3 regions of the Thermanaeromonas sp. DSM 22490 genome follow, and region 2 is predicted to be linked to each of the others. Evidence: riboswitches for the same ligand, from Rfam matches in the RefSeq annotation. Region 2 holds a riboswitch; each other region holds the start of a gene.

Region 1 (7,896 bases), on a different contig from region 2:
TAACGTAAAGGAGTATACTGGCTAAGGGTATAAGGGCTATAACCGTGGCTATAACGGTTAAAGTTAGCATAAAGCGGTTCCATAATTTTCTTCTTATTTTGCGGTTCCACATTATTCCCGGCTCACTCCCTGGTTTACTCGCCACACCAGCAACCGCGCTATAATGTTAACCAGCAAGGTTATTATAAATAATAAGAGCGCCGCCGCCATCAGAGCTGAAAGGTGCAGCTCGTCAAAGCCTTCGCTAAATTCATTGGCTATAACGCTGGCAATAGTCTGACCCAACTGAAATAATGAAGGGGAAACCTGGGGCCGGTTGCCTATGACCATGGTAACTGCCATAGTTTCTCCCAGGGCCCGACCTAGACCCAAAATAATGGCACCAATAATACCCGAACGGCCATAGGGTAGGACAGCCATCCTGATGGTCTCCCACCGCGTAGCGCCCAGGGCCAGCATTCCCTCCCTCTGGGATTGGGGCACAGCCATAAGCACCTCACGGGACACTGCAGTAATAATGGGCAAAATCATAATGGCTAAGATCAACCCTGCTGCCAGCATACCTACACCCAAGGGTGGACCCTGAAAAAAGGGTAAAAAGCCTAAAGTCTTCCCCAGTAAGGGTTGTACAGTTGTACGGAGCCAGGGCACTAATACAAAAAGCCCCCATAGCCCGTATATGACGCTAGGAATTGCAGCCAGCAATTCCACCAAAAAAGAGAGCGGTTCACGGAGCCATGGGGAGGCTAGTTCCGCCAGATAAATGGCTATGCCTAAACTCAAAGGTACGGCTAAGAGTAAAGCCACCAAAGATGATACCAGGGTCCCATAAATTAAGGGCCAAGCGCCAAACTTTTCATGTACTGGATCCCATCGCGTTCCAGTTAAAAATTCCCAGCCAAAACGCATAAAAGACAGTTCAGAACCCTTAACTAGTTGATAACCCATAACTAATATTATAAAAATAACACTTAGCGCAGCTAGGCGAGTAAAACTAATAAAAATTACGTCTTTGATTCGACCAATTTCTGTTTTCCCCCACATATCCTAACCTCCAGCAGGTCACCTTTCCTTCTCGATCGACGATATTATAGCATAAAGAACGCATAGGGGGATCCCCGAGAACCTTCTCGGAGTTTCCCCCTGCAAACTTTTTTCTCCTATCGGTTAGATTTATTTGATAAAGGTTTCGCCTTTATAATTAAGTTGCTTAATCTTAGCTTCTGCCATTTTAACTACATTTTCGGGCAAGGGAGCATAAAGAAGTTCTTTGGCCAATTTCTGCCCATCATGGATGGCCCACCAGAGGAAGTTGCCTAAAGCCTCGCCTTTAGCCTTATCCTTCTGGTCCTTGTAGACCAAGAGATAAGTGTAACCGGCGATGGGATAAGCGTTATCACCAGGCGGATTGGTAAGGGAAACGCGCATATCTTCCGGCATAGTAGTTGCAGCGCCTGCTGCTGCCGCCGTAGTTGTGTCCAGGGTGGGCTCTACAAACTTGCCGGCCTTATTCTTAATAAAAGCATAAGGTAAATTGTTTTGTAGAGCATAGGCCAATTCTACATAGCCAATAGCACCAGGCGTCTGTTTTATGGTGCCTGCTACACCCTCATTACCTTTACCTCCGATACCCACGGGCCATTCCACGGAAGTACCCATGCCCACCTTTTCCTTCCAGGTGGGGCTTACTTTGCTCAGGTAATCAGTAAAGATATTGGTAGTACCGCTACCATCAGAGCGGTGAACCACAGCTATATCTTTATCCGGGAGTTTAATATCCGGATTAAGGGAAGTAATCCTATTATCGTTCCATGTCTTGATATTACCTAAAAAAATATCGGCAATAACTTCAGGGGTCAATTTCAAACCCTTCCCTATACCTTCCAGATTATAAGTAATAACCACAGCACCTGCCACCGTGGGAATATGGAAAATCTGCCCAGGTGCTTTAGCCAGCTGCTCATCCTTCATGGGGGCATCGCTACCTGCGAAATCCACTGTTTCCTTTAAGATATTGTTGATACCACCACTGCTACCGATAGACTGATAATCAATATTAACATTGGGATTAACCTTCTTATATTCCTGTATCCATTTACTATAGAGGGGATAGGGGAAAGAAGCTCCGGCACCATTAAGATTTACAGGACCAGGCTTCCCGCTCTGGTCGGCAGATTGGCTCTCTTTCTGGGACCCACAGCCAGCCATGGCCAGAACCATAACCACCACCAGGAACCCTACCAGCGCTAACCGTGGCCAGGTTTTGCCTAGAATATTAAGATTCATGCCTTTTTTCCTCCTTGGCCCTTTTTACGGCAGGCTTGACCCACCAAGAAGATTATATAATCCTTCTGTTAATTCTCAATTAGATCTGGGTTAATGTTATGTTAAAGTTCTTAGAATAGATTGCTTGCTTTCACGGATAAAAAGGTGTAGGATAGTTGCTGTTTGGAGGTGAAGCGTGTGAAACTATTACGTTTAAATCAAGAAAGTAACATGGACCTCCTGCCCGACTATCTCTGGGATGGTAAAAGTCCGGAACTTAAGCCTAAAATGGTCGTATCTATACGCCAGGGCCGGATAAAGCAGGTGGTACCCCAATCTGAATACCTGCACTCCGGAGCCCAACAATTCCATTTGCCCAATTTAACTCTTTTGCCTGCTCTTATTGACGTACACGTACATTTAGCCCTGGATGGCCATGACTTTGAAGCCTCCTTAAGCCGCTGGCAGGATAACCAAGCTATGGCTGAGCTCATTAAAAAAGAATTAGAAACCACCCTGGAATATGGCATTACAGTCATTAGAGATGGTTCGGACAAAGCCGGCTGGAACCTCCAAGCCAAAAACTGGGTTAAAAAGGGATATTGCTTAGGGCCCCGGATTGTAGCTACCGGTAAAGCTATCCATAAAAAAGGATATTATGGATCTTTTTTGGGGCCACCTATTACGACTCCGGCAGACTGGCCGAGGATCCTGGATGATCTTATAGCTGCCGGCAGCGACCAGATAAAGGTAATTGTTTCCGGCCTGGTTACTTTCCGCAAATGGGGAGAGGTGGGACCTTTACAGTTTACCCTAGAAGAGCTTCAGGCTCTAGTGAAGGAAGCCCATAGAAGAGGTCTTAAAGTTATGGCTCATGCTAACTCAGATGCTGGCGTAAGACAAGCTGTGGAAGCGGGAGCAGATACTATTGAACATGGGTACTTTGTATCTGAGGAAACCCTGAAAAGGATGGCAGACCGGGAGACCTTCTGGGCGCCCACTGTAGCTGCGGTAGCTAACCGCCTGCAGAGTCCTAAAAACGACGAGTACAGCCGAGAAGAACGGGATATAATCAAAGGCACTTATGAATTGCAAATCAAAAAAATAGCCCGGGCCCATGAATTAGGGGTCAGGCTGATTATAGGTACCGATGCGGGTGCGCCAGGGGTTTATCATGGTCTGAGCTACATGGATGAGCTTTCCTTTTTCAGCCAGGCTGGCTTACCGGCCTACTCTATCCTACAGGCGGCAACCAATACAGCGGCTATGGCCTTAGGCTTAGAGACAGAACTGGGAAGCGTTGAACCGGATAAAATGCCCTATCTTATAGCCGTGGCCGGCAATCCTTTGGAGGACATTTATGCCTTGCGCCGTCTAGAGATGGTAGTCTATATTTGAAATGTGGTTAAACCTTTGGCCTCGGAAGCAAACTCAAGCGGTAGGAATTGCCCCTCGAGCGGCCGTTAATACGGGCCTTGCGCATAAAATAATAGGCCAAGAGCATGACAAAAGGTGTAGACAGTTGGGCTAGGGTGAAGAAGCCCAGGCCCCACCGGGGCACTACGTATCCTAGTATTTCCAAAGTATTGTCTCGGATTGTCTCCTCCACCAGTCCGCGCAGGAGCTGGTGGTAGAAAATAAAGGACCAGAACTGGTATCCCGGAGGCGGTTCTTTCCGTTGGAGATAGAAATACCGAATTAAAAGGATAAGCCCGATTAGGCTACCGACGGGTTGGGCCGGCCAGCGCCCAAACCAAAAGTCCGTAGGCCGGCCCAGCACTTCCTGGTTAAAAATATTGGCAATCCTTATCAGGGCATAGCCTAAGGCCAGACCGGGAACAGCTAGATCGGCCAGCAGGTTAAAATCCATCTTGTAGCGCCGAACATACCACCACCCGGCCAGTACCCCTCCTAACAGGCCACCATGCCAGGCCAGCCCGCCTTCATAAACTTTCAGCACCTGTATCGGATCCTGGATAAACCACTCTGGATAATTGGCTAGGACAAATAATAGCCTGGCCCCCACCACGCCGGCTACCACCACAATCATGGCCAGGTTAAGCAGGAAATCTTCGCTTAAGCCCCGCCGCAAACCTTCCCGGTATAAGTACCAGGACCCGAAAAGAAAAGAAAGGGCCATAAAAATACCGTACCACCGCACAGCTAAAGGCCCAATATGAAAGGCAACTGGGTTAAGGTCAAGGAGCAAATTATATTCCTCCCTCTAAAATCCGTTTACCACCGAATACTATATTAATATAATCGTCTCCAAGTCATACTAACATACGGAAATTTAACGGTCAATTGCAGGATTTAGTTCCAGGATATCTCCCGTAACCAAAAGAAAGGAGCCTGGGTGTTCAGGATGCGCTATATACCAGGCCCAGAAGATAGGACAAAATGCCATAACTGAAAGGTAAACAATCCACCAGAGCTTAAGGAGCGGGTTGCACATCACTGCGCTGGCCGTTGATTTCATAACAGTAAAATATGGGTGCTGCTCTTTTAACGGTATTGACCATACCGCAATACTTGCTAAGGGAAAGCTCAATGGCATGTTTGACCTGCTCTTCCGGAAGATTATCTCCTGTGAAGCGGTAAATAAGGGTAGCTGCGGTGAAAACCCGAGGATGTTCAGCGGCGCGTTCTGCTTCCACCTCTATAGAAAAGGATTTCAAAGTTAAACGCTTCTTGGCCAAAATGGATAACACATCCAGGGCCGTGCACCCCGCCATACCCATCAGAAATACTTCTGAAGGCCGCGCTCCTTCGTTCTGACCTCCGTGGTCCGGTGCCGCGTCCATGATTACCTCCCGCCCGGATTCTCCTGTTCCCACCAGCTTCATGCCGCCTTGCCACAATACATTAATGCGCATTTCTTTTTCCCCCTGTTTTGGATATTTTCGCTCCCATTATACTCCGGGCGAAGAAGAAAGGCAAGAATTAAGACAAAGAGTGGCTGCCCAAATCCGGGTAGAGCAAAATGCGTTTTTCCCAGGTACGCAATAACACCTGCCCCTCCCCTTTGGCCACCACATATTGGGGTAATACCGGCGTTTTGCCGTAACCGTTAGGAGCATTTATGATATAAGTGGGAACAGCCAACCCGGAAGTATAGCCTCTAAGCTGCTCCATAATTTCTATACCTTCTTTTATAGAAGTTATAAAATGGGTAGTACCAGCCACAGGCTTAGCGTGGAATAGATAGTAAGGCCGCACTCGGATTTTGAGAAGTTCCTGATTTAACTTGCGCATGATAAAAGGATGATTATTAACTCCCCGCAACAATACAGACTGATTGCCTAGGACAACTCCCGCCTCTACCAGCCTGTCGCAGGCCAATTTAGCTTCTTCGGTAATCTCTCTGGGGTGGTTAAATTGGGTATTTAAGTAAAGTGGCGGATGTTTGTACAGTATCTGGCACAATTCGGGAGTAATCCGCTGGGGCAAAGTTACCGGTACCCGGGTCCCCAATCTTTTAATTTCCACATGGGGAATAAGGTCTAACTCCGTAAGCAACCAATCCAACATCTGGTCGCTCAGCATTAAGGCGTCTCCACCGGTTATGAGCACGTCCCGAATTTCAGGATTAGCCCGAATATAATCCAAAGCCTGCTCTAGTTCTTTCCTGCTGCGGGTCGTATCTACCTCTCCAATGTTGCGCCTGCGCTGGCAATGCCGGCAATACATAGCGCACTGATTGGTCACATTAATAATCAAGCGATCAGGATATCGCCGGGTAATACAGGGAGCCGGTGAAGTAAGCTCTTCAGCCATAGGATCCGGAATACCCATTTTGTCTTCCAATTCCATCCTGCTGGGCAAAGCCTGGCGCCGTATGGGACAAGTAGGATCGTCCCCCATGAGGCTTAAGTAATAAGGGGAAACCGCCCAGCGGTAAACCTTTTGCACAGCCTGAATGGCTTCCATTTCCTCTGGAGTTAAAGGTACAAGTTCTTTTAAAACCTCTACAGTGGTGATGCGGTGCCGTACCTGCCAGCGCCAGTCTTGCCATTCCTTTTCCGTAGCACCGAAATAAGCCATAATCCGCCTCTGGCGGGCACTAATTTCCGCTTGTACCTCTCGCCCGCAAGGAATCTCGTCTCTAGCTTCTAAATACTCACTGATACGCGCTTTCAATTCTGCTGCCCTTTTCAAAGCAATTTGCCTCTTTTCCCTTTCATTCATCGACCTCCTAGTAAAATTAATGCTCATAATATCCCCCCTTATCAATCAGGTGGAGCTAAACAAAAACCCCGGGTAAACCGGGGTTTTGGGCATGCTAACACTCCTTCAAAGAAGGTGTGTACCTTCTCCTAGCGCTTTCCACGCTTACGAGGTTAGCTGCCGGGTTCGGGTCGAAAGCTAACCCTACCTGCTTAAGAAAACGCAGGATTCACCCCAAAAAATTGGTTGGTTCCCCCGTTCCCTGTTCAGGGATTCAGCGTTCCTAATATTCAATTATAAGTGTTTTGATATATATTATAATAAAATTCTCGGCGAAAAGCAATGCCAACATCTTCTTGTGCATACATGTTTTTACAGAGGATATTCAAAAACATTAAAGAATGGTTAAAATTAAATAAAGGAGGTGCTTCACGCCTATGGAAACAATTATTGGGGGAACTAAATTAGTTTTGCTGCAAGGAGATATAACTGTCCAGGATACCGAAGCCATCGTAAATGCCGCCAACGAAGGTCTCTGGGGAGGCGGTGGAGTAGATGGCGCCATACACCGCGCAGGTGGTTCAATCATAGCTGAGGAATGCCGACGTATCCGGGAAGAAAAGGGCGGCTGCCCTACTGGCCAGGCAGTAATAACTTCTGGAGGAAACTTAAAGGCCCGCTATGTCATCCATGCTGTAGGCCCTGTCTGGTCCGGCGGCCATAAAGGGGAAGATGAGCTCCTGGCCAGCGCCTACCGTAATAGCCTGGCCCTGGCCGAGAACCACGGCATTAAAACAATAGCTTTTCCTTCTATCAGTACCGGCGCTTACCGTTTTCCTTTAGAAAGGGCCGCTAAAATTGCTCTACGCACAGTTATCGATTATCTAAAGCAGAAACCCGGCCGTTTTCTCGAGGTTCGCTTCGTCCTCTTCTCCCAGCCCATTTGGGCAATGTACGAAGAAACATTAAAAAACTTGCTTTCAGAGGAGGTTTCTACTTAGGCGCCACTCCGCTGGCGCCATCTTTTTAAGTAACAATACATACCCCCTATGGTGGCAATCACTAGTACGCTACCCAGCAACAGATCCAGCCACCACGTGCTATGCCGGCGGTAAACCTGCCACCAGCCTAAAAAAAGGTGAACCCCCTTCCAGCTAGCATATTGCCAGGCAAGGGTCCAGGTAAAGGCGCCTATAATAGAATAAAAGGTATAAGGCAATACTGCCATTCCCAAAGGCGCAGCATAAATAATAGCAGGTGTACGAATCAGGCCGAACCAGCGCGATACTACCACTACCGCCGGACCGTAGCGCCGGAACCAAAAAGTAGCCCGTTCCATAGCTTGAGGCCCTAGGCTTAAACGTGCGATTTTTTCCAGGAAAGCCCTGGCCGGCCTGGCTCCTAGCCAGTAACCGATGAGGTTGCCCAACAGATTCCCCGCGGTACCTACCAGTACAGCCCCCC
Region 2 (7,896 bases):
GGAACGGTTTTAACCCAGATGAAACTGAGCAAGCAAGGGGACATTTACCTGCCGGGATCTTCTGATTTTATGGAGCTAGCCAAGAAAGAAGGAGTAGTGGCAGCGGAGACGGAAAGGATAGTAGTGTACTTAGTTCCCGCTATTAATGTTCCTAAGGGCAACCCCAAGAATATCCGAGAGCTAGAAGATCTGGCTAAGCCAGGAGTAAAAGTAGGCCTGGCCCGGCCGGATACGGTATGCGTAGGCCTTTACGCAGCGGAAATATTGGAAAAGGCTGGCCTGGACAGCCAAGTTAAGAAAAATATTGTTACTTATGCAGAGAGTTGCGAAAAGGTGGCCAACCTGGTAGCATTAAGGCAGGTAGATGCGGTACTGGGCTGGGAAGTTTTTGCTTCCTGGGACCCGGATAAAATTGAAACCATCTACTTGCCCCCGGAGAAAGTGGCGAGAATTGGTTATATCCCCGTGGCTATTTCTAATTACACTGCCAAGAGAGACCTTGCCCAGCAGTTTATAGATTATTTGACTTCAGATGAAGGCAAAAGCATTTTTAAAAAATGGGGCTACTTAACTACAGAAGAAGAAGCGCGCAAATTGGCTCCCCGGGCTCCGGTAGGAGGGGAGTATCGTTTGCAGTCCCAATGGTAAAGGTGAAAAGGCCGATCCATGAGAAAGATGGATACTTTTAGTATAGCAGCAGCGGGCATTTTGGGTATCGTTATAGCATATATTTTGCTGCTCTTTGCGGCCCAGATACCCTATTTAAACCTGGGAGTCTTGCTGGAGAGCCTCCAGGACAGGGAAATATTGTTTGCTATCACCCTCTCCCTCAAGACTTCGGTTATCTCTGCTGGTCTAGCCGTGTTTTTGGGCACTCCTATAGCTTATTTTTTATCCCGGGCCAATTTTCGGGGTAAAACTCTGATCGACACTCTTCTGGATTTACCCACCGCCATCTCGCCCGTGGCCTTGGGAGCTGTACTGCTTATTTTTTTCAATTTGCCCTTAGGTCTCTGGCTCCAGAGATACTTGATACAGGTAGTCTTCAGTGTAGCCGGTATTATAGTGGCTCAGACCACCATTACTTTAGCCCTGGCCATACGCCTGATCAAAACGGTGTTCGATGGGATTGATCCCCACTATGAAGTAGCAGCGCGCCTTCTGGGGGAAAGCCAACAGGGAGCTTTCTGGCGGGTAACTTTGCCCATGGCGCGGCCCGGTATACTTTCGGCTTTTATCCTGGCCTGGGCGCGAGCCCTGGGCGAATTCGGTGCTACGGTCACCCTGGCCGGTGCCACTAAATTTAAGACAGAAACTCTTCCCATAGCCATATACTTAAATTTAGCCAGCGTAAAGATAGAAAAGGCCATAGTGTTGATATGGATTCTCCTGCTCATATCCTGCCTGGTATTATTGCTGGTACGCTACCTTAACAGAGGAAAAGGAGCCTATGCGTAATGCTAAGCTTGTCTGGTGTAGAAGTAGAAGTACAGGGGTTCCGCATACAAGATATATCTTTTCAAGTTGAACGGGGAAAATGCCTGGTTATTGTAGGTCCTTCCGGTTCGGGAAAAACCATCCTTTTGGACACTATTGCTGGCGTTCACCGGGTGCGGAAGGGCTCTATTACCCTTGAGGGGCGCGATATTACCCGGGCCTTGCCCGAAGAAAGGAAGATCGGCTATATACCTCAAAACCTGGCCCTGTTCCCCCATCTGTCCGTAATGGACAATATTTTATTCGGCGCCCGGGCGCGCAAGCTTCCTTTCCACCAGGCACAAGCTAAAGCGAAAGAGCTCGCCGAGCTCCTCAAGATTGAACACTTGCTGGACAGGCCATCCCCTGTGAATTTAAGCGGCGGCGAGAAACAGAGGGTGGCCCTGGCCCGGGCTTTGCTGGTAGAGCCTTCTGTTATTTTGCTGGACGAGCCTTTTTCTGCTTTGGACAGCTTTATCCGGAGAAAGCTGGTGCTTTACCTCAAAGAAGTATTTAATACTTTACAGACCACGGTTATTCATGTTACCCATGACTTGCAGGAAGCTTTTTTGCTGGCCGATATTCTGGGTGTAATGCTGGAAGGGAAATTGCAACAGGTGGGAACGCGGGAAGAAGTGTATTATCGCCCGGCTACTCTGGGAGTGGCCAGGCTTTTTGCGGGCCGCAATTTGTTCACCGGCCTCATAATAGATAGCAACCCGGGTGTTTCCTTGCTCGCCAAAACTTCCCGTGGTTTTGTTTGTGAATTGCCCTGGAGGGACAATATAGCCAAAGGGCAGAGGGTAGTCTTTGGCATAAGCCCCCGGGAGGTGGTAATTATTCGCCAAGGGCGCCCCTTGCGCCCCAAAGTCCAGGCCAACGTTTTTGCGGCGAGAGTCACCAACATCTTCGATAGCTACGGCAGCTACTTGGTATTCCTTACTCTGGAAGGCTCCGGTGAAACGGTGGAACTGGAGATACCCAGTTATGTTTTCCGAGATATGGGGCTAAGTGTGGGCTTTACAGTGGAAGTATCCCTGAAGAAGGATTGCCTGTGGGTTTTACCCGAGGAACCGGTTGCTTCGGCATCCTGGGAACAAGGCCGACAGTAAGGCGTAAACTGGCTAAGTGAGGAGAGGAATGGTGAAGGACAAGCTGGTAAAGGAACTGGCCAATAGCGTGTGGGTACCAGCACTTATCGTTTACGCCGCTACTTGGGAATTAAGAAGGAAGGCACGACTGGCAACAGCCAGGTGGGAACAGTCCGGCGTGAGCTTTTTAAATGCCCTGGCCCTAAGCCTTTAAGGAGAAAGGGGTGGCAGTTACGGGCATATTGAGGGCTTCTTGGATTTGGGGCAGCCCTGGCTATGCCTTTTAAGCCGGGCGAAGGAATAAGTTCTTGTAATTTTGCCCAGCAATTGTTATAATATATTCGAAAAACTAAATATATCTAGCTTAAACGCTGAATCTCCCATGTAATAGGGGAGAGCGGGGGACCCAATTTATAAATGGGGCTAATCTCCTTTTTAGGAGTAGGGCTATCTTTCGGTCCGCGCCCGTCAGCTAACCTCGTAAGCGTGGAAAGAGAAGGCTGTGTGTGATGTGGTGAGTTATTCATGTTGCCCGAGAGGTCTTCTCGGGCTTTTTTGTTCTTTGGGAGGTGAGGGGGTTGGTCAAATTTGAAAATGTCAGCAAGGCATATCCTGGTGGCATATACGCCGTTAAATCCTTAGATCTAGAAATCCAGAGGGGAGAACTGGTAGTTTTAATCGGCCCCAGCGGGTGCGGCAAGACAACTACTCTGAAAATGGTAAACCGGCTTATAGAACCCACGTCTGGAAGGATACTGATAAACGGTAGGGATATCCGCGAAATACCTCCTGCTAAACTAAGGCGCCAGATAGGTTATGTAATCCAGCAAATCGGACTTTTTCCCCATATGACTATTGCCCAAAATGTAGGCCTGGTTCCCCGCCTTCTCGGTGTACCCAAAGAAGAAAGAGAAAAAAGGGTGGATGAGCTGCTGGAGATGATAGGGTTTGACCCGAAATTATATCGGAACCGCTATCCCCGTGAACTCTCAGGAGGCCAGCAGCAGCGGATAGGAGTTTTACGAGCCCTGGCCGCCAACCCGGATATTATTCTCATGGACGAACCCTTCGGCGCCCTCGATCCCCTTACCAGGGAGCAGCTCCAAGATGAGTTGAAAAAGCTCCAGAATACCCTCCATAAAACCATAATCTTTGTCACCCATGACATGGATGAAGCCTTAAAACTTGCCGACCGCATTGTAGTTATGCGGGAAGGGGTAGTTGTGCAAATAGGTTCTCCTGAAGAACTCTTGCGCAATCCCGCGGATGATTTTGTTAAAGAATTTATCGGGAAAAAGAGGTTGCTGCGCCATCCCGAAGAGGTTTCCGTAGGGGAAATAATGCTGGATAGTCCGGTTACCGGAAAACCCGACATGGGGGCGGCGGAAGCCTTTCAAAGAATGCAGAGGCACCAGGTTAATAGCTTGCTAATAATCGATGAACAGGGATTTTTGAAAGGGATTCTTACATCACGGGGTGTGCAAAAGGGCATCCAGGCAGTAGGCAACAGGCCTAAGGTTCAAGAGCTTATGGAGCTGGTCTCGGACACAGTAACTCCCGAGGTATCGGTTTTAACCGCCGCCCGTCTTATGACCAGAAGCAAGTACGGGCTGCTTCCCGTGGTGGACGAAGAGGGCCGCTTAAAAGGGTTGCTCACCAATGCCAGTCTGGTCAGCACCTTTGTAGATGTTTTGTGGCCAACGGACACTGTAGAAATGAAAGGGGGAGAACAAAATGGAAGTTACCCTGGGTAGCCTGTGGCATACCTACCTGGAACGCAGCTCCAAGTTTTGGGACCTCACCCGGGAACATTTTCTGCTTCTGGTGGTGCTGCCCGTATTTCTGGCGGCTGTGGTGGCCATTCCTCTAGGTATTCTGGCCTCTCGTTTCAAATGGGTGCAGGCCCCTTCCCTGGCTTTTGCCAACTTAATGCAGACCGTCCCCAGCCTAGCCATGCTGGCCATACTCATCGCTCTGGGTGCAGGCATCGGAAACAAGCCGGCCATTATTGCCCTTTTCCTGTACTCCCTCTTGCCCATCTTACGCAATACCTATACAGGAATAAAAAATGTGGATAGCGGCATCCTGGAGGCGGCCAGGGGCATGGGGATGACAGGAATACAGATCCTTATTATGGTAGAACTTCCGTTGGCCTTCTCCGTTATTATGGCCGGAATCCGTACAGCGGCTGTCATCTGTGTCGGCCTGGCTACCCTGGCTGCTTTTGTAGGTGGTGGCGGCCTGGGAGATTTCATTATGACCGGTCTGGGGATGGCCAACAATAACTTAACCCTGTTGGGAGCTATTCCTGCGGCAGCCATGGCTCTCTTGTTGGACTTTATCCTGGGCAAAGTGGAGAACTGGCTTACGCCACGGGGCCTAAAATTGTAAAAGGCAGTCATGTAGAACCAAAATGGGGGTAATCCAGCGTAAAAAATTGTTTAAAGGAGGACGATCTTATTGAGAACCATAGGAAAATTAATAAGTATAGCAGGTGCTCTCGCTTTAGTATCCGGGCTGCTCCTCACAGGTTGTGGCCAGAAAGACGGGGGAAGTACCGCCACTACTCAAACTGCAAGCAAAATTGTAATTGCAACTCAAAACTTCGCTGAACCCCAAATACTGGCCGAAATGATCAAACAGCTCTTGGAAGCTAAACTCAGTCTTAGCGTAGATCATAAGCGCAATTTTCAGGGTTCCACAGCCGTGCACCAGGCCCTAGAGACAGGAGACGTCCAGATGTATATAAGCTATACCGGAACCCAGTTTACCGGGATATTGGGGATGGAAGTAACACCGGAATGGAAAGATCGTAAGAAAGTCTATGAATATGTACGCGACAAGTTCCAGGAGAAGTTCCAGGTGAAGGTTTTTGAGCCTTTTGGCTTTAATAACACCTATGCCCTGGCGGTCCGTCGGGAAACCGCCGAAAAGCTAGGGCTTAAAAAAGCCAGCGACCTGGCACCTCACTCTAAGAATATGACTATAGCCACTGATCCCACTTTCCAGGAACGCAAAGGCGATGGTTGGGCTGAGCTGGCCAAGGCTTACGGCTTTTCCTTTAAAAGGGTAGTGGGTATGGCTTATGATCTCATGTACCAGGCTTTGAAATCTGGCGATGTGGATGCGGCTGTGGCCTATTCTACCGACGGCCGCATTGCTGCTTACGATCTGGTAGTGCTGGAAGACGATCTTAAATTTTTCCCGCCCTATGATGCCGTTCTTTTTGTTAAAGAAGATGTATTGAAGAAATATCCCAAAATCGAAGAAGTTATAGCCCCGCTTATCGGTTCTTTCACTGAAGAAACCATAGCCAAGCTCAACGCCAAGGTAGATGTGGAGCAGAGGGAACCTGCAGACGTAGCTAAGGAATATCTGAAAGAGAAGGGATTGCTCTGAAGAGGCCGCGGGCTGTTTTAAGTTTTTTCTTTAAGAATTCTGCAGAAGTGCGGCCTCTTGACAACAAAGCGGGTTTTGGGCATAATTATAAACGCGGGTGGCGGTGTAGCTCAGCTGGTCAGAGCAAGCGGTTCATACCCGCTGTGTCGTAGGTTCGAGTCCTACCACCGCTACCATTTTTATGGTCCATGGCCCGTTAGTCAAGGGGTTAAGACACCGGTCTTTCAAGCCGGGAACGGGGGTTCGAATCCCCCACGGGTCACCATACAAGTTTAACCCACCGAGAGGTGGGATTTTTTATTTTGTGTCGAAAAGTTGTCTTTCCCCCCTCTCCCAAGGCGACAAAGATTGCACCCCCGCCTGGGATATAATTTTGCCCAGGAGTATTGAAGGTGGTGGTATATATTGGCAGACAGTGCTCGGCGCATGTCGAGGGTTGCGATAACGGGGTGGATGGGCAGCTTAAGCCTGCTGTTGGCCACTTTTCTCTTAACCCGGGCAACTCTTCTGGGGGAGTTGATGCCCTTTGGTCCGGGGGCAGTGATAGCCATAGCCGGTCGCCGGCCGCGCCTTCTCTGGCCAGCAGTCTTGACGGCTACGGCCAGCATTTTATGGTCTCTGAAGGGCCTGGCAGGTTATAGCCGTCTGGCTGTTTTCCTGGCTTTGGGAATAACCTTTTCTATTTACCAGGTTCGGCACTTGGAGAGGGACATAAGCGTGGCTGCCCTGGGCACGGCCGTAATCATTTTTACCCGCGGTTTAGGACAGGCCTTCCTGGGACCTTCCTTTTACGGCTGGGTACTTCTCCTTTTTGAAGCTGTCCTGGCGGGGGGCTTGGCCCTGGCCTGGCTGGAGACAGAGGTGACCAGGCACCGGGAAGAACAATTGCTGGGCTTAAGCCTTTTTGCCTTGGGCCTTTTGTTGGGCTTGGAAGGGTGGCATCTAGCCGGCATGTCCCTCCAGAGCTTAGTGGGCCGGTTCTTTATATTGCTGGCCGCCCTGGTGGGCGGTGCCGGGTCCGGAGCAGCTATGGGTGCCGTGCTCGGTTTTCTGCCCAGTTTGACCACCCTGACGGCCCCGGCTTTAGCAGGTTTACTGGCTCTAGTAGGGCTAACGGCGGGTGCTTTTTACAGCTTGGGCAAACTCGGTGTGGTGGGAGGTTTTGTCCTGGCCCACCTGTTGCTTTCGAGCTATTTCCTGGGAGCCGAGGGAGCCAATTTGGCTTTAAAGGAGAGCAGTGTTGTTGCCCTGCTGGCCCTTCTTTTGCCAGCCAGGTGGCTTAAGCTCTTTCCTGCTTTTTTAAGCAAGGAAGTACGTGGGGGGAAAACAAGCCCTGCCCTTTCACGGTGGCAGCAGGTAGCCGCTGCTCTTAAACGCGTGGGAGAGAGTCTAGAAACGACAGGGGAGGCTAGTACCGGCAGTACCAGTATGGCTATACGCCAGGTAGCCCGTTTGGTTTGCGAGGGATGCCCGGCTAATAAGGTATGCTGGGAGCTGGATGGAGACAAGTTAACGGCTGCTCTTAAGGACTTGCTACTAAGGAGAGAAAAAGGCAGCTTGGTAACTGCCGACCTCCCTGATTGGTTACAAGGGCGGTGCGGACGGGGGAGAGAACTGCTGGCGGCGCTGGGAGCACAGGCCCTAAAACTGCACCCGGAAAAGACCGTTTCTAGCCTGGCTTCCTTGCTGGCCAGCCAATTTCAAGCTTTGGGCAATCTGCTGAAGGAGTATGCTTCAGAAACTTCTGCCACTCGCGAAGAATATACTAAAGAACCCCTGCTGGCAGTGGAAATAGGTTTTGCTTCTTGCGCTCGTCAACAAGATTTCGCCTGTGGCGATTCCTTCCTGGCCGCTCCATTGGAGGGAGGCAGGTACTTATTGGTTTTAAGCGATGGCATGGGTGCGGGCCGGGAGGCGCGGATGGAGAGCC
Region 3 (7,896 bases), on a different contig from region 2:
TTAACTACGTCTTCTCGCTTCTTGATACCACTTTCGCTCACCAACAGGCGGTAATCAGGTACCAGGTGGCGCAGCTCCAGCGTGGTTTTTATATCCGTCTTAAAGGTATGCAAATCGCGGTTGTTAATCCCTATTATTCGGGCCCCCGCCTTCAGAGCCAGTTCAATTTCTTCTGCAGTGTGGGTTTCCACCAGGGCCGCTAACTCCAAGCGGGAGGCCAGGGCCAGGTATTCTTGAAGTTGGGGCTCCTCCAGAGCAGCCACAATGAAAAGGATGGCGTCGGCTCCCAGAGTTCTGGTGGCAAAAATTTGATATTCGTCGATGATAAAATCCTTGCGCAAGATGGGTAAGGGGGTTATCTCGCGCACCAGAGCTATATACCGGGGATGTCCTTGAAAAAACTTTTCATCGGTCAATACTGACAGGGCCGCTGCTCCGGCACGGGTATAAATGCTGGCAAGTTTCCGGGGATTAAAATCCGCGCACAGTACGCCCCGGGAGGGAGAAGCCTTTTTAAGCTCGGCAATGAGATTAATAGATTTGCCGCGGCGAAGCGCGCCGGCAAAGTCCCGGGTAAAGGGCAACCTATTACACATTTCCTCTAACCGGCTTAAAGGCAGCTCCTCCCGCGCCAGAGCGACCTCCCGACGCTTATACTCTAAAATCCGTTCTAACATCAGGCTGCCCAACTTTCACTGAAAGTTGCCATGGCGGCCAGTTTGAGAGCGGCCGCTCCCGAGTCTATACTCTCCGCCGCCATTTTCAATCCTTCTCTCACCGAAGACGCTGCCCCTGCCGCTAGCAAGGCAAAGGCGGCATTGATCAGTACCACATCCCGCGCTGGCCCCGGCCTGCCCTCCAGCACCCCTTGTATAATGCGAGCGTTATCGGCCGCCGTGCCGCCTGACAAATCTTGAAGCTGTACCGGTTTAATGCCTACTTCCTCCGGGTAAAAAACGAAAGTTTCTATGGAACCATCTTCCAGGCGGGTAATTTTAGTCGGCCCGGTTATGGTAATTTCATCCAAGCCATCACTGCCGTGCACCACGAAAGCTCGACGGCAACCCAAACGCCCCAGAACAGAAGCCACTGTTTCCGTCAATTCCGGCGCATAGACGCCGACCAGCTGGTAGGGTGCCCCGGCCGGGTTAGTTAAAGGGCCCAGCAAATTAAAAACCGTGCGGATACCTATTTCCCGCCTGGGACCCGCGGCATGTTTCATGGCCTTATGGAAAGCAGGGGCGAAGAGAAACCCTATACCCACTTGTTCTAGGCAAGCTGCCACTCCTGCTGGCGGCAAATCCACCCGCACGCCGAGCGCTTCTAAGACATCGGCGCTGCCGGCCCGGCTGGAAACAGAGCGATTGCCATGTTTGGCTACCGGTACCCCTGCGCCGGCTACTACAAAGGCAGCGGCCGTGGAAATATTAAAGGTATGGCGACCATCTCCGCCGGTGCCACAGGTATCTACCATAACCTGTTGGCGGCTGTTCAATGGCTCGGCCAGGCGGCGCATGGTCCTGGCAAAGCCCGTAATTTCTTCCACCGTTTCTCCCTTAAGCCTCAAAGCGGTTAAAAAGGCGGCAATCTGGGCCGGTGTAGCCTCCCCACTCATGATTATTTCCATAGCCGCTTCGGCTTCGGCTTCTGTTAAGGAATTACCGCCTACCACTTTATGGATATATTCTTTCAGCATAGCTCTGCTCCTCTCCCCTCTTCTCAGCTGGACTTAATCCCTAGGCTAAGGCCAGGAAATTGGCCAGCAATTTTTTACCTTCTTCCGTAAGTATGGATTCCGGGTGAAACTGGACTCCCTCAATGGGGAACTGCCGGTGGCGTATACCCATGAGTTCTCCCTGGTCGCTTTTGGCCGTGACTTCCAGGCACGAAGGCAATGTCTCTTCCTCCACTATAAGGGAATGATAGCGGGTTGCCAGGAAGGGATTTTTAAGGCCGCGAAAAATGGTCTTCCCATCGTGGTTTATAGGAGAAGTTTTCCCATGCATCAGGCGCTTGGCCCTGACCACTCTTCCTCCAAAGGCCTGCCCAATGCACTGGTGCCCCAAGCAGACGCCTAAAATAGGTATTTTGCCGGCAAAGTTTTTAATGGCCGCTAGGGAAATACCGGCTTCGTTGGGTGTACAAGGGCCCGGCGAAATCACCAGGTAGCGGGGCTTAAGTTTTTCCATCTCCTCCAAAGTAATGGCGTCATTGCGCCTCACGATTACTTCTTCGCCCAGTTCAGCAAAGTATTGAACCAGGTTATAGGTAAAGGAATCATAGTTATCAATCATTAGCAACATGGTACTCATCCCCTCTTAAGTCCAGCGCTTTAAGCAAAGCCCTGGCTTTATTCAAGGTCTCCTCGTACTCAGCCTCCGGTTCCGAATCGGCAACGATTCCCGCACCGGCCTGCACATAGGCCTTACCCCTGCTGAAGACAATGGTCCGGATGGCAATACAGGTATCCATATTTCCGGTTAAGCTTAAGTAACCGACGGCCCCGGCATAGGGGCCGCGCCAGGTCGGCTCCAATTCCGCAATTATCTCCATGGCCCGCACCTTAGGCGCACCTGAAACCGTGCCGGCCGGGAAGCAAGCCAGGAGAGCATCCAAGGCGGTTTTGCCGGGCGCCAAACGGCCGGTCACATTGGAAACCAGATGCATCACATGGGAATAGTTCTCTATTACCATAAATTGGGGTACCTGTACGCTCCCAGGAATAGCTACACGCCCCACATCGTTACGTCCCAGGTCCAAAAGCATCAGGTGTTCGGCGCGTTCCTTCTCGTTGTTCTTTAGCTCCCGCGCCAGCTCTAAGTCTTCTTCCGCCGTCCGCCCCCGGGGACGCGTCCCGGCAATGGGGCGGTTTTCTATAATACCGTCTTCTACCCGCACCAACATCTCAGGGGAAGAACCGACCAGCTGTACTTCTGGAAAGTTAAGATAAAACATGTAGGGAGAAGGGTTTATAGTTCTTAGCCGCCGATACACGGTAAAGGTGTCTCCCAAAAAGGGGAGCTCCAGCCTCTGGGATAAGACTACCTGAATACAGTCACCGGCAGCGATATATTCCTGGATACGCCTTACCTTATCTTTAAACTCTTCCGGCGTCATATTGGCCTGGTAGTTGACAGGCCCGGGGAGCATGGGACCTGGACCTTTCCCTTCTAAGGGCTGTGTCTCAACTTTTTGCCGGAGCAGTTCGATTACCTTCTGCAAGCGTACTTGCGCTTCCTGGTAGTCGCGCTGATTACCGGTTCGGGCCAGGCAGACCACCTTCACTGTCCGCAAGAGGTGATCATAAATTAAAAGGGTGCGGTTCAGTACCAGATAAAGGTCTGGCAGCTTAAGGTCGTCTTCGCCTTTCGCCGGCAATTTTTCTATCTGGCGCACAAAATCATAGCTAAAATAACCGACCAGACCTCCAAAGAACCGCGGCAATTCCGGCGGTATAGGGGAAATTCTTAATTCACTTAACAACCGGCGTAGAAAGTCTAAAGGGCCGGATATTTCTTCCCTTATACCATCGCGTAAGAGGCTGCCATTGTTGCCCCGGCAACGGTAAACGAGAAGAGGGTCAAACCCGATAAAAGAATAGCGTCCCAGCCTCTCCCCGCCCTCTACACTTTCTAAAAGATAGCTATAAGGGGTTCTGCCGAATTTTAGGTATAAAGATACGGGGGTTTCCGTATCAGCCAGCACTTCCTGCCAGACGGGTACCATCCCTTCACCCCCAAACAAACAAAAAAGCCGACGCTCGAATGAGCACCGGCACTCTATCTTCTCTCGCCCGGCTCATCTCCAGCTCTCCTCTCCTCAGCTCAGCTCAGCTAAAACTCTAACCTACATTGATTTTTATGTAAGTCTATCATACATAATAGGCAAACTCCTGTCAATAACTTTGGGCCTGCCCTGCAAAAACTGTAGGGCTTTTTAGGACTCCCAACTCACTTCAAATCCGGCCTTAAGAGGGCAGCCCGCCCGAGGTAAACATGCTGGGGCGGTAATTTGCTATAAGCATGAATCAGCACTCTGATGATACCGGGTTGACTTCCCGGCACCGGGATTTCTGTCGCGCACATAAGGGCTACTTCCCTCCAGCCCAGGCGCCGGGCAGCTTCGGCGGGGAAAGCCGCATTGAGATCCGGAGTAACTGTGAAAAAGGCACTAATGATATCCGCTTCTTTTAGTTGATTAGCCTTTACGATTTCTCGTAAAAGTTTGCCCGTACTGTCCAGAATCTCGCTGGCCTCATTCCTGTCTACAGAAATGGCTCCCCGGATGCCCCGAACTCTCATATCTCCCATGATAGCCCACCTTCCTACCATACTACATTTATTTTTTCTTCTCAGACCCACTTGTTCCCCCTTCTATCTTTACGAAACCGCCCGGTGCCCTAACCCGATACCCACTTCGTCTAAATGTAAAAGCCCGATGCCAAAAAAAGACGGCTACACTAATGTGATCATGGTAACGGGCAATACCGATCTTGCCTCCTATGTTAAGGCCTAAAGCCTTAAGTATAAGTTGAGAGAGGGCTTCCCGGGTAGCACCGGCTACCGCACCTTCCTCAGCATGGGTTTCTTTGATGACGCCCTCTCGTTTAGCAGCTACCACTGCTCTTTCTACTATTTTCTGGATGGAACTTATGAACTCCCCTCCATAATCCACCGCTGCTGCACGAATCCCCTGGGCTGCAAATTCCTGCTTGAGCCTATTTTCTTCTTCCCGATTCTCGGAAAGAGCCATCCTGACAGCTACTGCCGCTACCTTTTTGCTCCCGTACTCCATATCCTTACACCGTCCCCACTTTTTTTATGAGCGTTTACTTGGTTTTTTTATATCACACCTTCTAATTCCAATCCAGGTTCTTTTCGTCAACTGTTCTCAGTTTTATCTACTATCGGGTGAGTCATATTGTTTTCCGGCGTAAACAAAAGCAAAATAGAGAAAATAAAAGAGCTAGGAATATAAAAGCCATAATTATTACCTTTGAATTGGTGTTTGCTTTGCCCGCTGTAACTTCCAGTTTTGACTGGGAATTACCGCGGTGCTAGAATGAGCAGCAATGAAAAGAAAAAGCAGACGCTGAATTCCCGTCAGGGAAACGGGGGACCCATCCTTTGGGGTGAATCCCTTGGGATACTGCTGAAAAGTATCCTTGAGGGTAGGGCTATCCTCGAGCCCGAACCCGCCAGCTAACCTCGTAAGCGTTTCGAGGAGATTACCCCAAAATCATGGAGAATCTCCATGATTTTTTATTGCCTTTTTGAAGGGAGGTAATATGGTGTAATTCCATAAGGCAAAAAGGGGAGATACTAAGTATTGCTTGGGTTTCCAAATGTATAGTACGTATTAAAGACTTTCGAAAGGGGGAACACCTCTTGTCCACGGAATCACCCAAACTAGAGTTGCGCCGCGATGTATCTGTATGGGGCTCCTTTATGTGGGGCTACGCTGATGTAGGAGCTGACATATATGCAGCTTTAGGATTAGTTATGCTATGGGCTAAAGGAGCCAGCGTACTCGCTTTTGCCCTGGCAGGATTAGTTTATATAATGATCGGCCTTGCCTATACTGAACTGGCGGCAACCTACCCCGTAGCGGGAGGAGGTCAGTATTTTACTTTACGAGGACTAGGCGATTTTTGGGGATTTATAGCAGGATCTGCCCTCTTGCTGGATTATACCATCGATATTGCTCTCTTCGCTACGGCCTCAGCTGGATACATTAACTTCTTTATACCCTACATCTTTAACGTAGACCTGGAATCTCTGGCCATCAGCATAGGGCCTCTTCACCACATTAATATCATCTGGATGCTGGAATCTCTGGCCTTAGTAGCTTTTCTTATCTGGCTCAATATACGGGGCATCCGGGAATCCTCCCTGCTTAATGAAGTGCTGGGTGCAATCGATATTATAACAGAGTCGAGTATAATCGTTTTTGGCTTGCTTTTTGCCTGGAGACCGGAATTCCTGGCCTTCCAGTGGAAAACCCAGTTTCCTACCCTCAAAGAGTTCATGTATGGTTCGTCCCTAGCCATTATTTCTTTTGTAGGGCTGGAATCTATTTCGCAAGCCGCCCAGGAAACCAAGAGGCCGGCCACCATCGTACCGCGAACTTCCGTAACTTTAATTTTCACTGTATTTATTTTTGCTACCGCATTTTCTACCATGAGCCTGGGAGTCCTTCCGTGGCAGGAAATTGCCAATGCAGTGGGAGATCCAGTTGCCCGTCTGGCTCACGCCATCCCTTTTATCGGTGTTATAGCCGGGCCCTTTGCCGCCCTACTGGGCGCCACTATTCTCCTGATCTCGGCCAATTCCGGCGTGATGAGCGCCTCCCGTCTCACTTATGCCATGAGCCAGTTTCAATTTATCCCGGAGTGGTTTAATGCTGTGCATCCCCGCTTCCGGACTCCCTACAGGACCATCCTGGTCTTTTCCCTTATCGGTGTGGTGGAACTAATATTATCCTTTTTAACGCCCAATGCCATGGATACTCTGGGCAACATGTACGCTTTTGGAGCCACCACGGGTTATATTCTTGTCTTTATCGCTCTGATTAGACTGCGTTTTACCGATCCTTATTCCCCGCGACCTTATAAAGTACCTTGTAATATTAAGCTTAAGTACCACGACAGGACAGTAGAATTTCCTGTGCTGGCCGTCTTAGGTACTCTGGGAGTAAGTTTAATCCTGTTTGAAGTTATCCTCACCCATGCCATCGGGCGGATAGCCGGTCCTGCCTGGGTTATTTTAAGCTTTCTGCTCTACGCTTTTTACCGCTACCGCCATGGGCTACCCGTCCTGGGCAGCATTGAGCGCGACTGGGAAGCCGAACAGATACGTGTCCTAGAGAGTGCTGAAGAATACGAATTGCTGGAGCGTTACAAATTGGCACTCAGAGAACGGAAGCGCAAGGAGGCTTTAGGAAAAATATGAGTACTCGCCCGCTTACCTGGCGCGATTATTATCAACTTGTCACCACCGTTGCCTTTTTCGTTATAGGTGTAAATATTTTGCTGCGTAGTATAGCACAGCCCCGACTATTAAGCTGGGCAATAGGCGGCAGTTTTTTAGCATTTAGCTTCTATCGCCTCTACTTTATTTTTAACTACTTTCGCTTCTACCGGCGATTGAGGGGGAATAACCAGTGATTCCTGTTTCCACCCACCCTCTGGGGGTTTTTCTGGCTCTGGCATTTATTCTGAGTATGGGTTCTCTCCTCTGGTGGATGCTACATGTGCCCCCGGCCATACCTTATGAAGTGGCTCGCATCACCACCGAAGTGCAAGCTATACGCCGCATCCTAGTGCCAGTGGTAGATACAGACTATTCGCGCCGGGCTATCGAGCTGGCCACACGGTTAGGAGCCGAACAAAAGGCGGAGATTTTGCTTCTTTACGTTCTGGAAGTCCCTTTGACTTTACCTTTAGGTGCCGGCTTGCCCGAAGCGGAAAAACGGGCGGAACGCGTATTACGGCAAGCCCAGGAAATAGTGGCTTTCCACCATTTACCCCATCGCAGCCGGATTATGCGCGCTCGTACAGCGGGTAGCGGAATCCTCCAAGCCGCCAAGGAAGAAGGGGTGGACATGATAGTCATGGGTGTCCGGCCGCGCCGCGGCGAGCACGTGCCCTTGAGCCGTACCCCGGATTGGCTCCTGAAATACGCTAATTGCGAACTCGTCATTGATAAATTACCTGCTTGAGGAGGAAAAGAATATGCGGATCATTATCGTGGGGTGCAGCAGGCTGGGAAGTCGCCTGGCCAAGATTTTAGCACGTTCCGGCCATGATGTAGTGGTAATTGACCCTAAGCTGGAAGCTTTGGAACGATTAGGACCAGATTTTCACGGGGAAGTAGTAAGGGGCTTGGGAATAGATCT

What was found. A riboswitch is a leader RNA that binds a small molecule or an ion and turns the genes downstream of it on or off. The one in region 2 is predicted to bind cyclic di-AMP.
Region 1: another riboswitch for cyclic di-AMP. It lies ahead of eam (glutamate 2,3-aminomutase); the one in region 2 lies ahead of AC1BI1_RS10260 (betaine/proline/choline family ABC transporter ATP-binding protein).
Region 3: another riboswitch for cyclic di-AMP. It lies ahead of AC1BI1_RS01495 (APC family permease); the one in region 2 lies ahead of AC1BI1_RS10260 (betaine/proline/choline family ABC transporter ATP-binding protein).

What each region holds. Positions count from the first base shown of each region.
Region 1 covers NZ_JBJHHE010000033.1:6,910-14,805, reverse strand. The annotation lists gene pstA (phosphate ABC transporter permease PstA) at 1-112, opposite strand, end outside; gene pstC (phosphate ABC transporter permease subunit PstC) at 112-1,044, opposite strand; gene pstS (phosphate ABC transporter substrate-binding protein PstS) at 1,174-2,286, opposite strand; gene AC1BI1_RS14025 (amidohydrolase family protein) at 2,464-3,663, shown strand; gene AC1BI1_RS14020 (prolipoprotein diacylglyceryl transferase) at 3,671-4,474, opposite strand; gene AC1BI1_RS14015 (OsmC family protein) at 4,701-5,141, opposite strand; gene eam (glutamate 2,3-aminomutase) at 5,209-6,480, opposite strand; cyclic di-AMP (ydaO/yuaA leader) riboswitch at 6,581-6,722, opposite strand; gene AC1BI1_RS14005 (O-acetyl-ADP-ribose deacetylase) at 6,870-7,433, shown strand; gene AC1BI1_RS14000 (DedA family protein) at 7,430-7,896, opposite strand, start outside.
Region 2 covers NZ_JBJHHE010000014.1:69,214-77,109, forward strand. The annotation lists gene modA (molybdate ABC transporter substrate-binding protein) at 1-648, shown strand, start outside; gene AC1BI1_RS10245 (ABC transporter permease) at 667-1,458, shown strand; gene AC1BI1_RS10250 (ABC transporter ATP-binding protein) at 1,458-2,588, shown strand; gene AC1BI1_RS10255 (hypothetical protein) at 2,620-2,781, shown strand; cyclic di-AMP (ydaO/yuaA leader) riboswitch at 2,927-3,068, shown strand; gene AC1BI1_RS10260 (betaine/proline/choline family ABC transporter ATP-binding protein) at 3,146-4,321, shown strand; gene AC1BI1_RS10265 (ABC transporter permease) at 4,302-4,958, shown strand; gene AC1BI1_RS10270 (ABC transporter substrate-binding protein) at 5,028-5,966, shown strand; tRNA gene AC1BI1_RS10275 (tRNA-Met) at 6,066-6,142, shown strand; tRNA gene AC1BI1_RS10280 (tRNA-Glu) at 6,157-6,231, shown strand; gene AC1BI1_RS10285 (SpoIIE family protein phosphatase) at 6,372-7,896, shown strand, end outside.
Region 3 covers NZ_JBJHHE010000001.1:290,414-298,309, reverse strand. The annotation lists gene trpC (indole-3-glycerol phosphate synthase TrpC) at 1-677, opposite strand, end outside; gene trpD (anthranilate phosphoribosyltransferase) at 677-1,696, opposite strand; gene pabA (aminodeoxychorismate/anthranilate synthase component II) at 1,737-2,303, opposite strand; gene trpE (anthranilate synthase component I) at 2,287-3,726, opposite strand; gene aroH (chorismate mutase) at 3,951-4,310, opposite strand; partial or broken gene AC1BI1_RS01500 (HutP family protein) at 4,380-4,794, opposite strand; cyclic di-AMP (ydaO/yuaA leader) riboswitch at 5,080-5,231, shown strand; gene AC1BI1_RS01495 (APC family permease) at 5,388-6,950, shown strand; gene AC1BI1_RS01490 (universal stress protein) at 7,162-7,719, shown strand; gene AC1BI1_RS01485 (potassium channel family protein) at 7,733-7,896, shown strand, end outside.